Regions from separate parts of the Ruegeria sp. D4 genome, predicted to be linked through region 2. Evidence: riboswitches for the same ligand, from Rfam matches in the RefSeq annotation. Region 2 holds a riboswitch; the other holds the start of a gene.
The links. Region 2 has a riboswitch for cobalamin ahead of ACR0MI_RS16035 (DUF1636 domain-containing protein). Riboswitches for the same ligand answer to the same signal wherever they lie in the genome.
Positions count from the first base shown of each region.

Region 1: it holds a riboswitch for cobalamin, as region 2 does, so the genes downstream of both, ACR0MI_RS05370 (DUF4198 domain-containing protein) here and ACR0MI_RS16035 (DUF1636 domain-containing protein) in region 2, are expected to answer to the same signal.

Region 1 is NZ_JBQFPJ010000002.1:282,925-288,422, forward strand. Features, by position in the region: gene ACR0MI_RS05350 (pyridoxal-dependent decarboxylase) at 1-248, opposite strand, end outside; gene ACR0MI_RS05355 (fumarylacetoacetate hydrolase family protein) at 460-1,158, shown strand; gene ACR0MI_RS05360 (DNA glycosylase AlkZ-like family protein) at 1,162-2,376, opposite strand; gene ACR0MI_RS05365 (LacI family DNA-binding transcriptional regulator) at 2,381-3,406, opposite strand; cobalamin riboswitch at 3,764-3,963, shown strand; gene ACR0MI_RS05370 (DUF4198 domain-containing protein) at 4,093-4,878, shown strand; gene cbiM (cobalt transporter CbiM) at 4,885-5,496, shown strand; gene ACR0MI_RS05380 (cobalt ABC transporter permease) at 5,493-5,498, shown strand, end outside.
Region 2 is NZ_JBQFPJ010000012.1:79,794-85,291, reverse strand. Features, by position in the region: gene cobN (cobaltochelatase subunit CobN) at 1-2,998, opposite strand, end outside; gene cobW (cobalamin biosynthesis protein CobW) at 3,002-4,057, opposite strand; gene ACR0MI_RS16035 (DUF1636 domain-containing protein) at 4,054-4,434, opposite strand; cobalamin riboswitch at 4,529-4,736, opposite strand; gene ACR0MI_RS16030 (hypothetical protein) at 5,222-5,498, shown strand, end outside.

The DNA of each region.
Region 1 (5,498 bases), on a different contig from region 2:
TTCGAGTTGAAATAGGCAAAGAACCGGGGGTGCTGCCAATGGGTGATGCCGGGCATTACGATCTGCTCAAAATCCCGGAAGATGTCTTCCATGGGCTGGGCGGTTTCGGGCGGTTCAGACGGTAACGCATTCAAGACCTCACCCGGTTCGCACCGTGCCCGGACGGGCCTGTCGCCAACGGTTTCGTGGTAGTTCTGCGTCCAGTCAGCGACTTTTCGGCCCCATTCCGCGAATTCGTTCCACTGCATGCTGTTCCCCGTGTTTCCGTCTGATCCGGGATGTCCCGGGTGGTTGAATATCCGGGGCAGTGAGAGTTATCCGGAGCGAAAGGTCAATGCTTCTAAGAAACCCGAAGTCTTGAATGTCAGGTCAAAACGTTGCGCATCCCGGTCGCCAACGTCTTGCCAGTGATGGGAAGACACCTAAGATGCCCGGCGATGTTTCAAACTGGGGGCTGTCATGCAGGACAAGCTGTTTTCTCTTCCCGACCCTGTTGCGATACCGGTTGTCGGCGAGCAGGCCGAATATCCGGTGGGCCGGATTTTTTGCGTCGGGCGGAACTATGCGGCCCATGCGGCTGAAATGGGAAATACAGTGGACCGCGAGGCGCCGTTCTATTTCACCAAGTCCGCACCAAACGCCATCCTGACCGGAGCGACCGTGCCATATCCGCCGGGTACCGAAAACTATCATCACGAAATGGAGCTGGCGATTGCAATCGGTAAGCCGGTGTTCCGCGTCAGTCGCGAGCAGGCTTTGGGCGCGGTGTTTGCCTATGGCTGCGCGCTGGACATGACCCGCCGCGATCTGCAAATCCGTGAACGGAACAAACAGCGCCCGTGGGATCTGGGCAAGGATCTGGAAAACGGTGCCGTTTTTGCGCCGCTGACCCGGTCGGAGAGCTGGTCGCCGGACAAAGACAAGCGCATTCATCTGAGCGTCAACGGTGAAGTCCGGCAGGATGCGACCCTGGATGAGCTGATCTGGAAAATTGATGAGATCGTGAGCCATCTTTCAAATTACTATCACCTTCGTCCGGGCGATCTGATCATGACAGGCACCCCGGCCGGTGTTGGTGCGGTCCAGGCCGGTGATGTGATTGATGGCGGAATTGACGGTCTTGAACCGATCCACCTGACCCTGTCAAAGGCTGAATAGAGCCTATTTAGGGTCTTTCAGCCAGCCGTCGGCAAGCTCAACACGATCAAGGCCGGCAAACCTGCGCACCCGGTCCAGCTCGGCCTCCAGACGCCGGGTGCGCGCCTCTGACCAGCGCAACTTTCGCTCGGGCCAGACGGATTGTACCCGCAATTCGCCGCAATCCCTGTGGGCCTTCATGTCGATCCGGCCGATCAGCCGATCACCTTCGAGCAGGGGAAAGACATAATAGCCGTAGGTTCTTTTGGGCGCGGGCACAAACACTTCGATCCTGTAGTGAAACCCGAACAGGCGTTCGGCACGGTTTCGATCCCGCAGCATCGGGTCAAACGGGCTGAGCACGCGAATCCTGCCCGGTGGCGCGGGCAGTTCACGGGCCTCTTCAACCAAGCCCGGGCGGGAAAGCACTTTCCTTGTACGGCCATCCGCGCAGCTGATTTCGATTTCTTCAATCTCGCCGCTTTTTTGGGCTGCGGCGCACCAGTCTTTCGCCTCGGCCGCGCTGACCGTATCCCAAAACGCAGCCAGTTCGCCCGATGTTGCAAACCCCAACCTGTCGAGGGCGGCGTTGCACAGCCAGTCCACCGTTTTTTCGGCGTCGCATGGTGCATGACCGGGGCACAGATGAGTTTCGATCACCCGTTCGGTTAGGTCGTAGCGTTTCTGAAAGCCGTCCCGGCCAATGACGGTCAGCGCGCCCGAGCGCCACAAGAACTCCAGCGCGGTTTTGGACGGGTGCCAGTCCCACCAGCCGCCCGATCCTTTCTTTTCGTCCTTTCCCACATCGGACGAGGATACCGGACCGTGATCGCGGATGTGCAGCAGAACCGAGGCGAACTGTTGTTCAAATCCATCCCGCCGCCAATTCTTCCAGCGGGCTTTCAACAAATCGGCGTCGCGCTGAAAGCGCAGGTGCCAATGCCGGTAGAACTCCATCGGAATAACGGCGGCGTCATGTGTCCAATGCTCGAACAGCGCCCTGTCCCGTTCATACAGGCGCTTCAGATGTGTGCTGCGATAGGTGGACCTGCGCGAAAACAGGATCATGTCATGGGCGCGGGCCACGGTGTTGATACTGTCCAACTGAACAAAACCAAGCCGTCGGATCAGGTCCAGAAGATCCGCGCCCTTTGCGCTGCCCGACGGGGTTTCGGACAGCAAGTGACGATCCATGAACACCGCACGGGCTGTCCGGTTGTCCAGTTTCGGCAGTGCCAAGACTCTAACGCCGCTTCAGTGTGTCGCCGTAGCTGATTTTTGGCGTCAGGGTTACGCGGGTTTCAATCTCGGCTTCCGGGTCGGCTAGCTGTGCGGCGATGATCCCTGCGGCCTGACGGCCAATTTCCAGCCGGCAGGCATCCATGGTTGCCAGTTTGCGGGGCAGACCTTGCAGCAGTTCGACATTGTTGAACCCCGCCAGCCCGATTTGACCAGGGATGTCTATCCCCTGATCCAGCAGGTACAACAGTCCGCCAGCGCCGATCATATCATTGGAATAATACAGAAAATCCAGTTCCGGCGACCGTTCCAGCATCGCCTGCGTCATCTCGCGCCCCTTGGCCAGTGCTGAGCCGCCGGAATAGAACTCGCGATCCTCGATCTCGATCCCGTGTTTGCCCAGAACTTCGGTAAAGCCTTCGAAACGTTTGCGCGCGCGGTGGTCCAAAGGCATCTTGGTCCCCATGAAGCCGATATGCTGGTATCCGGCCTTCAGAATGGCCTGCGCCATTTCGCGGCCGGCACGGCGGTGCGAAATGCCGACCATCGCATCCACGGGTTTGCCGTCGGTATCCATGATTTCGACCACCGGAATGCCCGCGGAATCCAGCATCGCCCGGGCCGCTTCCGTGTGCTCCAGACCCGCGATGATCACGCCCGAAGGCCGCCACGAGAGCATCTCGTAAAGGACTTTTTCCTCTTTTTCCGGCAAATAATCGGTCACGCCGACCACTGGCTGCAATTCGGTGTCTTCCAGCACCTGATTGATGCCGGTCAGGACCTCGGGGAAGACCATGTTGGACAGTGACGGGATGATGACAGCGACCAGATTGACCCGGCTGGATGCCAGCGCACCCGCAATTTTGTTGGGCACGTAACCCAGCTCTTTTGCGGCGGCCAGAACCCGTGTTCGGGTCGCATCCGATACATCACCCCGATTGCGCAGGACCCTGCTGACCGTCATTTCGGATACCCCCGACGCTTCCGAGACATCGCGAAGGGTAAGCGGGCGTTTTGTTTCTGTGGTCACGAGGCACCTGCACTGTTGTTTTGCCCGATGGTAGCGTGAACACGGCGACAAATACAACAACTCTGCTTCTGCGTCGGACGCTGGACGGGTCGGACCTTTTGTGCATCGGAGCGACCCTACATATTTGCGGCGAGTTCAATTTTACACGCGAGTCAACGCCCGCAGTTTCAGGCCCAAAATCTCAAGTCCGCGAACTGAACCGACGACTATTGACCGCGGAAAGATATCTAGGAAAATACACACACTCGCGGTGGCGCATACCAAACCGCGTAGCAAGCGCGGGCATGCAATTCCTGATTTCGCAAATGGCCCATGCAACGCCGCAATCAATTGTTGACCGTATCTTACATATTCTGGCATGAACGCGCCATGTTCGGTTCCGGGGACATCCTCGGAAGCAATAGGGAATGCAGTGCGGCACATTTCGCCAACTCTGCAACTGCCCCCGCAACTGTAGGCGGCGAGCGCGGCTGATAATGCCACTGGGGTATCCCGGGAAGGTTAGTTTAGCGCTTTGACCCGCAAGTCAGGAGACCTGCCGAACATGCGCCCTTGGAAGGGGCGTTCATCATCGGCGACGGGGTGTGCGCCGGATCTGTTTGCCCGACAAGGCAGATGGCTTCGCGTTCCCCATCGTCAAAGTAAATTTGCGCCGGGGAAGGCGCGACGTGAGAAGGACTCGATTTGTGAAAAAACTGCTGGTGGCTGCCACGGCTGTTTTGGCGATGCCTGCATTGGCGCAGGCCCATTTCCTGCTGGAATATACCGACGACACGATGATCGAACGCCCCGGTGACGTTCCGGTCAAACTGGTTTTCTGGCACCCGTTTGAAGCTGGTCACGTGATGACCTTGGAAAAACCGGAAGAATTCTTTGTAATCCACAACGGTGAAAAAACCGATCTGATGGATACGCTGGAAGAAACCACTTTTGAAGGACCGGACAACATTGCCAAAGCGTTCCTGGGTTCAGTGCCGGTGAAACGCTCGGGTGACTATGTGGTGGTTACAGTTCCTGCGCCTTACTACGAAGAATCCGAGGATATCTATATCCAGCAGATCACCAAGGCTTACCTCAACCGAAACGAACTGCCGACCGACTGGGATCAGCCGCAGGGGCTGGCCACCGAGATTCTGCCGCTGAACAAGCCTTACAACATCATCGCCGGGTCAACCTTTACCGGTCGCGTTTTGAGCGAGGGACAGCCCGTCGCCGGCGCAGAAATCGAAATCGAGTACATCGCCGCAGCACCGGACATGACCGGCACCGGCGCGAAGGGCGCCACCGTGTCCCCATTGCCGGGCGGCGCGTTGGTCGCGATTTCGGATGACAACGGATATTTCAACTTTGGTGTGCCAAAAGCCGGGTACTGGGGCTTCGCCGCTTTGGGCGTGGGTCCGGAAACCGAGCATGAAGGCAAAGAGCTGAGCCAGGATGCGGTCATCTGGATCCGCGCCTGGGATCTGGAGTAAGCCTGAATGCACATCGTCGACGGAGCCCTTTCCAACCCTGTCGTGATCGGCGGTGCGGTCGCCGCGGCTGGCGGGATCGCATTGGGCCTGAAATCGCTGGATCTGGATCGCATTCCCACGGCGGGCGTGTTGTCGGCCAGCTTTTTTGTCGCCTCGCTGATCCATGTGCCGATTGGCCCGTCGTCTGTGCATTTGATTCTGAACGGTCTGGCCGGGCTTCTGCTCGGCTGGGCCGCCTTTCCGGCCCTTTTTGTCGGCTTGCTGCTGCAGGCCGTGTTCTTTGGTTTCGGCGGATTGACCGTGCTGGGGATCAACACGGTGAATATCGCTCTTCCGGCGGTGTTGACCTGGATGATCTTTGGTCGCCTGATCGCACGTGGCTCACCTGTTCATGGGGCGATCTGGGGCGGCATCGGCGGCGCGTTTTCGATCGCGGCCACGACGGCTTTTGTCGCGGTCTCGCTGGCGCTGTCCGGCGATGAGTTCCTGCCCGCTGCCAAGCTTGTCTTTTTCGCCCACATTCCCGTCATGGCTATCGAGGCCGTGCTGACAGGTTTTGCCGTTCTTCTGGCCCGCAAGGTCAAACCGGAACTTTTTGTAAAGGTTGCGTCCACATGAAA
Region 2 (5,498 bases):
CGGCCCGGGCATGGACGACGCGGCTGATCTCTTCCGGCAGGGTGCGGGCGCGGGGTTTATCCGGATTGGTGTTGTCGAGATGGTAAAGTTGGACCTCGCCGCCGGTAATCTTCTTGGCCGCCGCGAAACCGGCCTCATGCGTGGCATAGTCGTTGGCCAGCAGCAGGTCGGTTTCGGTCAGGTCCTGAAGGTGCACGAAGCTGTCCGCATTGGCGACTTGTCGGGTAATGCCGTCGATATCCTGTGCGACGTGTTCGCCTTCCAGTGCGAATGAACTGGCCTGTAGCCAGGCCTCACCCGCCTGCGTGCGGGCCTCGTCGGTGTAGGTTTCCGACAAGTGTGTCATATTCAGGCCATAACTGCCCGGAGCCGGGCCAAAGACCCGCGGGTTCGGGGTCTGCCCCGCGAAGGGATTCCAGTCCGGTGCTTCGTCCCGTTGGGACAGAGCCCGAACGGCCTGGCCAAATAAAGCGGAGAGCGTCGGGAATACATCCCGGAACAGGCCCGAAACACGCAGGGTCACGTCCAGACGCGGACGGCTGAGGTCGGTAATTGGAAGCACTTCGATGCCTGATACCCGCTCTGATCCCTTGTCCCAGACCGGTTTCACGCCCAGCAGGTGCAGCGCCATCGCGAATTCCTCGCCCGCCGTGCGCATGGTGGCAGACCCCCACAGATCGACGATCAGCCCTTTCGGATAATCGCCTTCCTCCTGCAGGTGCCGCCGAACCAGTTCCTCGGCCAGTTTCACGCCTTGTGTATAAGCCGCGCGGGTCGGGACCGACCGGGGATCGGTAGTGTAGAGGTTCCGCCCAGTGGGCAGCACATCCGATCGTCCCCGATAGGGCGAACCCGACGGGCCAGCCTCAATTCGCTTTCCGGCCAGCGCGTCCAGCAACGCGGTGCGTTCGGCGTGTGCAGATGGCGCGGGGTCGAAATTGCCGGTCATTTCAGGCACGCGGCCAAAAATATGCAGCCCGTCGCCAAACTGGCTTTCCTTGATGTCGCAGACAAAGCGGTCGATGCAAGTGATTGCCTCGGCGATACAGGTGGCCTGGTCAAGACCAAGATCGCTTTCCAGACCGATGGCCTGCGCTTCCTGCCGGATATCTTCCTGCAAGCGGTCGCGTCGTTTGGGGTCAAGCCCGTCTGCGTTCGAGAATTCGTCCAGCAGCGATTCAAGCCGAACCATTCTGTCCGGCGTGCCGCTCTCCTTCATCGGGGGCGGGATGTGACCCAGCGTGACGGCTCCGATCCGGCGCTTGGCCTGTGCGGCTTCGCCTGGGTCGTTGACAATGAAGGGGTAGATCACCGGCAAATCACGGATCAGCGCCTCGGGCCAGCACTCGGCGGACAGGGCAACGGATTTTCCCGGCAGCCATTCCAGAGTGCCATGGGCGCCAATATGGATCAGTGCGTCGGCGTGCAGGCTTTTGCGCAGCCAAAGGTAAAACGCGACATAGCTGTGACGCGGTGTGCGCGAAAGGTTGTGATAGTCGTCATCGCGCAGTTCAGGCGTGCCACGTTCGGGTTGCAGCGCGACCAGCGCCTTGCCCCGGTGAAGCGCGGTGAAATGGAACGCGCCATCAACAAAGGTCGGATCATCCTCGGGCTTGCCCCAGACTGTTTGCAGGTCCGTATTAAGTTGATCCGGCAACATTGCAAGCGCGGCCTGATAATCTTCGAGCGACCAGGAAATCCGGGCGCCCAGCAATGTGTCGGCGATCGGTTCGGCAGGGGCTGTGTCATACCCGGCGCATTGCAAATCTGACAGCATCGCTTCGGCTGACGCCAGCGCATCAAGGCCCACCGCATGGGCCATCTGCCAGTCCTTGCCGGGATAGGTGGACAGGACCAGAACCGGCACCTGTTCCGCTTTGGGCCGGTCGTTCAGGTTCAGCCAACCGGTTACACGATCAATGATCGCTTCGATCCGTTCAGGTTCAGCGCGGTGGGCAAAGCGGGAATACTCCAGGTGCGGATCGCGTTTGCCCGGTTCCTTGAATGAAGCGATGCCCGCCGAGATCCGCCCATCCACTTCGGGCAGCACGACGTGCATGGCAAGGTCGGCGGGCGAAAGACCGCGTTCGGCCGCGGCCCACGCTTTGCGGCGTGAAGTTGCCAGAGCGACCTGGAAAACCGGCACACCAGCCGCGTCAAGCGGAGAGGTTCCCGACGCGCCTTTGCCCGAGAAGGAGGTGGCATTTATGATCGCCGAAGGTTCCAGTGCAACAATGTTTCGGCGCATCCAGTCGGCGGCAACAGGCGTTTTGAGGGAAGGGGCAAACATGCCCATTGCCTCGAACCCTCGCGTACGCAGGCTGTGGATCAGCGCGGCGACCGGGGCGGTGTCGGCGGAGGTCAGGTAGGCGCGATAGAAAGTGACAATGATGCGTTTCGCATCGTTCGTAAATGCGGCTTCGACCGGGGTTACGCCGCGGTCAGGGCACCATACACCGCATTCCGGAAGGGTTTTGGCCCCCAACACCGGTCCGGCATAAAGACCTGCCGCCAATGCCATCTGCGCCAAAGCGGCCTGCGCCGCGACCTCGCCGCCGGTGTCGCAGAGATGCGCCAGCCGCCGCAGGGTCGAGACGGGCAGGGTGGAATAGTCGTCCAGCCGGGTATCCTCACGCCCGTCGGCGGGCAGAACCGCCAGCGCGATGCCTTTGGCCTGCGCCAGCGCAAGAACCTGCTGCAGCCCGTATGACCAGTAAGGTACCCCACCAATCAGGCGGATCAGGATACCTTTTGCGCCGTCAAGCGTTTGTTCCACATATGTGTCAACGGACAGAGGGTGTTTCAGCGCCGTCAGATTGGCCAACCGCATCGTCGGCATTCGCCCTTCCGGCCCACCGCCGCGATGCCAGCCTGCCGCGAAAGCACCGAGATCGCTGTCCGAAAAGGACAACATCACCAGATCCGCCGGGCTCTGGCCCAGATCGGTCGGGGGCTCGTTTTCTTCAAGCCCGTGGCTTTCGCGGAAGACGACGTGCATGGCTTACTCGGCGGCCTCGGTCACACCCACGAGGATATCCCGGATTTCGGCCTCTTTGATGTCGTCGTGCTCGGCAATGACCACAAGACGCGAGCGGCGCTCCTCGCCGGGTTCCCAGGGGCGGTCGTACTGATGACGCACCCGGGCACCGACAGCCTGAACCAGCAGACGCATCGGTTTGCCGGCAACTGCCGCATACCCCTTGACGCGCAGGATGTTCAGTTCCCTGGCCAGACGTTCGATCTTGGCAACCAGATCGAGTGGGTCACTTTGCTCCGGCAGTTCGACGATGATGCTTTCGAAATCGTCATGTTCGTGGTCGTGGTGACCGTCGTGATGCGACGGACGCGCGTCCATGTCATCCTCGGCTGCGGCTTCCAGACCGAGCACGACGCGGACGTCTACGACGCCTTCGGCAACCTCTACGACGGGCAGCGGGCGCGGGGCCTCGGCTGCGATGATCTCTTTGGCTTTGGCAACACACTCTGGCCCGGCCAGATCGGGCTTGGTCAGCAGGATGATATCGGCGCAGGATATCTGATCCTCGAACACCTCGGAAAGAGGCGTTTCGTGGTCGATCGAGTCATCGGCCAGGCGCTGGGCATCCACCGCCTCGACATTCGGAGCGAAGCGACCTGCCGCGACCGCCTCGGCATCGGCCAGAGCGATCACGCCATCCACAGTGATTTTCGAGCGGATATCGGGCCAGTCAAAGGCTTTCAGCAGCGGCTTGGGCAGGGCGAGGCCGGAGGTTTCGATCAGAATGTGATCGGGGCGCGGGTCCAGCGCCATCAGCGCTTCGATGGTCGGAATGAAATCATCGGCCACGGTGCAGCAGATGCAGCCGTTTGCCAGTTCCATGATGTTCTCTGCCGGACAATCGGGAATGGCGCAGGATTTCAGAATATCGCCATCGACGCCCACGTCGCCGAATTCATTGACCACGACCGCCAGACGTTTGCCCTGCGGGTTCTGCATCAGGTGCTTGACCAGCGTTGTCTTCCCCGAGCCCAGAAAGCCGGTGATCACAGTGACGGGTAATTTCTCAAGAGTGCTCATTTCAGGGCTCCAATCGGGGGAATGCGGGAGGCGCAGTTTTTGCGGAAATGTTCGGGGCGCTCACGCCATTTGACCAAGCCGTCCTCGGTCGCCAGATATTTGGTCGCACCGTCGACAATGGCGTCAACGTGTTCGGCTTCGTTCAGGTTCTCATAGACAAAGGTCCAGCGACCCGGTCCACCGCGCAGCACGATCGAGCAGCCCTGATCGCAGTTCGACAGGCATTCGACGGGTTTCAGCGTGATGCCTTCGGGCAGGTCGGCCTGTTGCAGCGCTTTGTGCAGCAATGTGCCGGGGCGTTTTTCATCATCCTCGACGGGCAGTCCACGGCGGCACGTGGTACAGACCAGCAACTCGACTGGTGCGGTCTCGGTCATGTCTCTCATCCCCCCAAATCCTCTTCGCGGGGGACGGGGTTTCATGCGGGCCACGCGTCTGCACATGGACCCGACACCGGAACACCCCGCCCGGTTTCTTCTTCGGGTGCTGGCAGGTCTCCCGGCTTGCGGATGTCAGAGACTTGCTCTGGCAGATGTCCCGCCTTCCCGGCCTTTCGGCCAGTGGCTATGGGCACCCTCTCCGGTCACGGTCGCGGGGGCGGCTGCGTTTGACGGAAAAACCGCTGACGCATTCCCTTTTCATCCATCCAGGGATGGACACCAACGGGTCGGACATGCGGCACAGGCGGGGGACTTGTCAAGCTTCAGGATGCGCGGTTTCGCCGCCGGAAGGAAAAAGCGACCTGAGGTGGTCACTCAGCGGCATCGCCGGGCGTTCACGGCGCCCGAAAACCTGCGTGATTGAGGTGTTCCGTGTGATGTTCGCTGATTTTGGAAGGGGTCGGCGGGAACCGGACGGGCGGGGCGGATTCGGCTTCAGAACCACTGGGGCAGGCCGCGTGTGGACGTTGCGGCGACCAACCGCCTGTCATTTCGGGCATCGCTAAACTGAGGGATTGGGGTTTCGTTGATTAAGTAACCGCTATTCCGACCGGCTCGGGATACTCCATTTCAGTATTCGCGCAAGACCCGGCAAAAACGACCGCTTCGAGATCAAATCTGATGGCCGTCTTGCCGTGCTCAGAGTAGCCAGATTTCTTGCAAAATTATGCCTCAAACTGCCCTTAGCGGGCGTCGGCGAACAGAATTTGCCAGGAAACAAAAAATGAAAAAGTTAGCAGCCTTTCTTGTGTACTTACCCGTCGCTGCAGTTGCGGAAGACCGGGTGTTCGAGTGTGAAGCGGCGGATGCAAAATACCCGGAAATGGCGGCCACGCTGGTCAAATACGAGGGCCAGAACAAAGGGCATATTACCATTGGTGATATCGACAATAAGGCTGAGGTGTATCCCGGCCTCGACACCCTGACTTACCTGTATATCGGTGACGGCTTTACCCTGAATTACAACGTGAATCTCAAGACTGGCACGTTTGACTATTCGG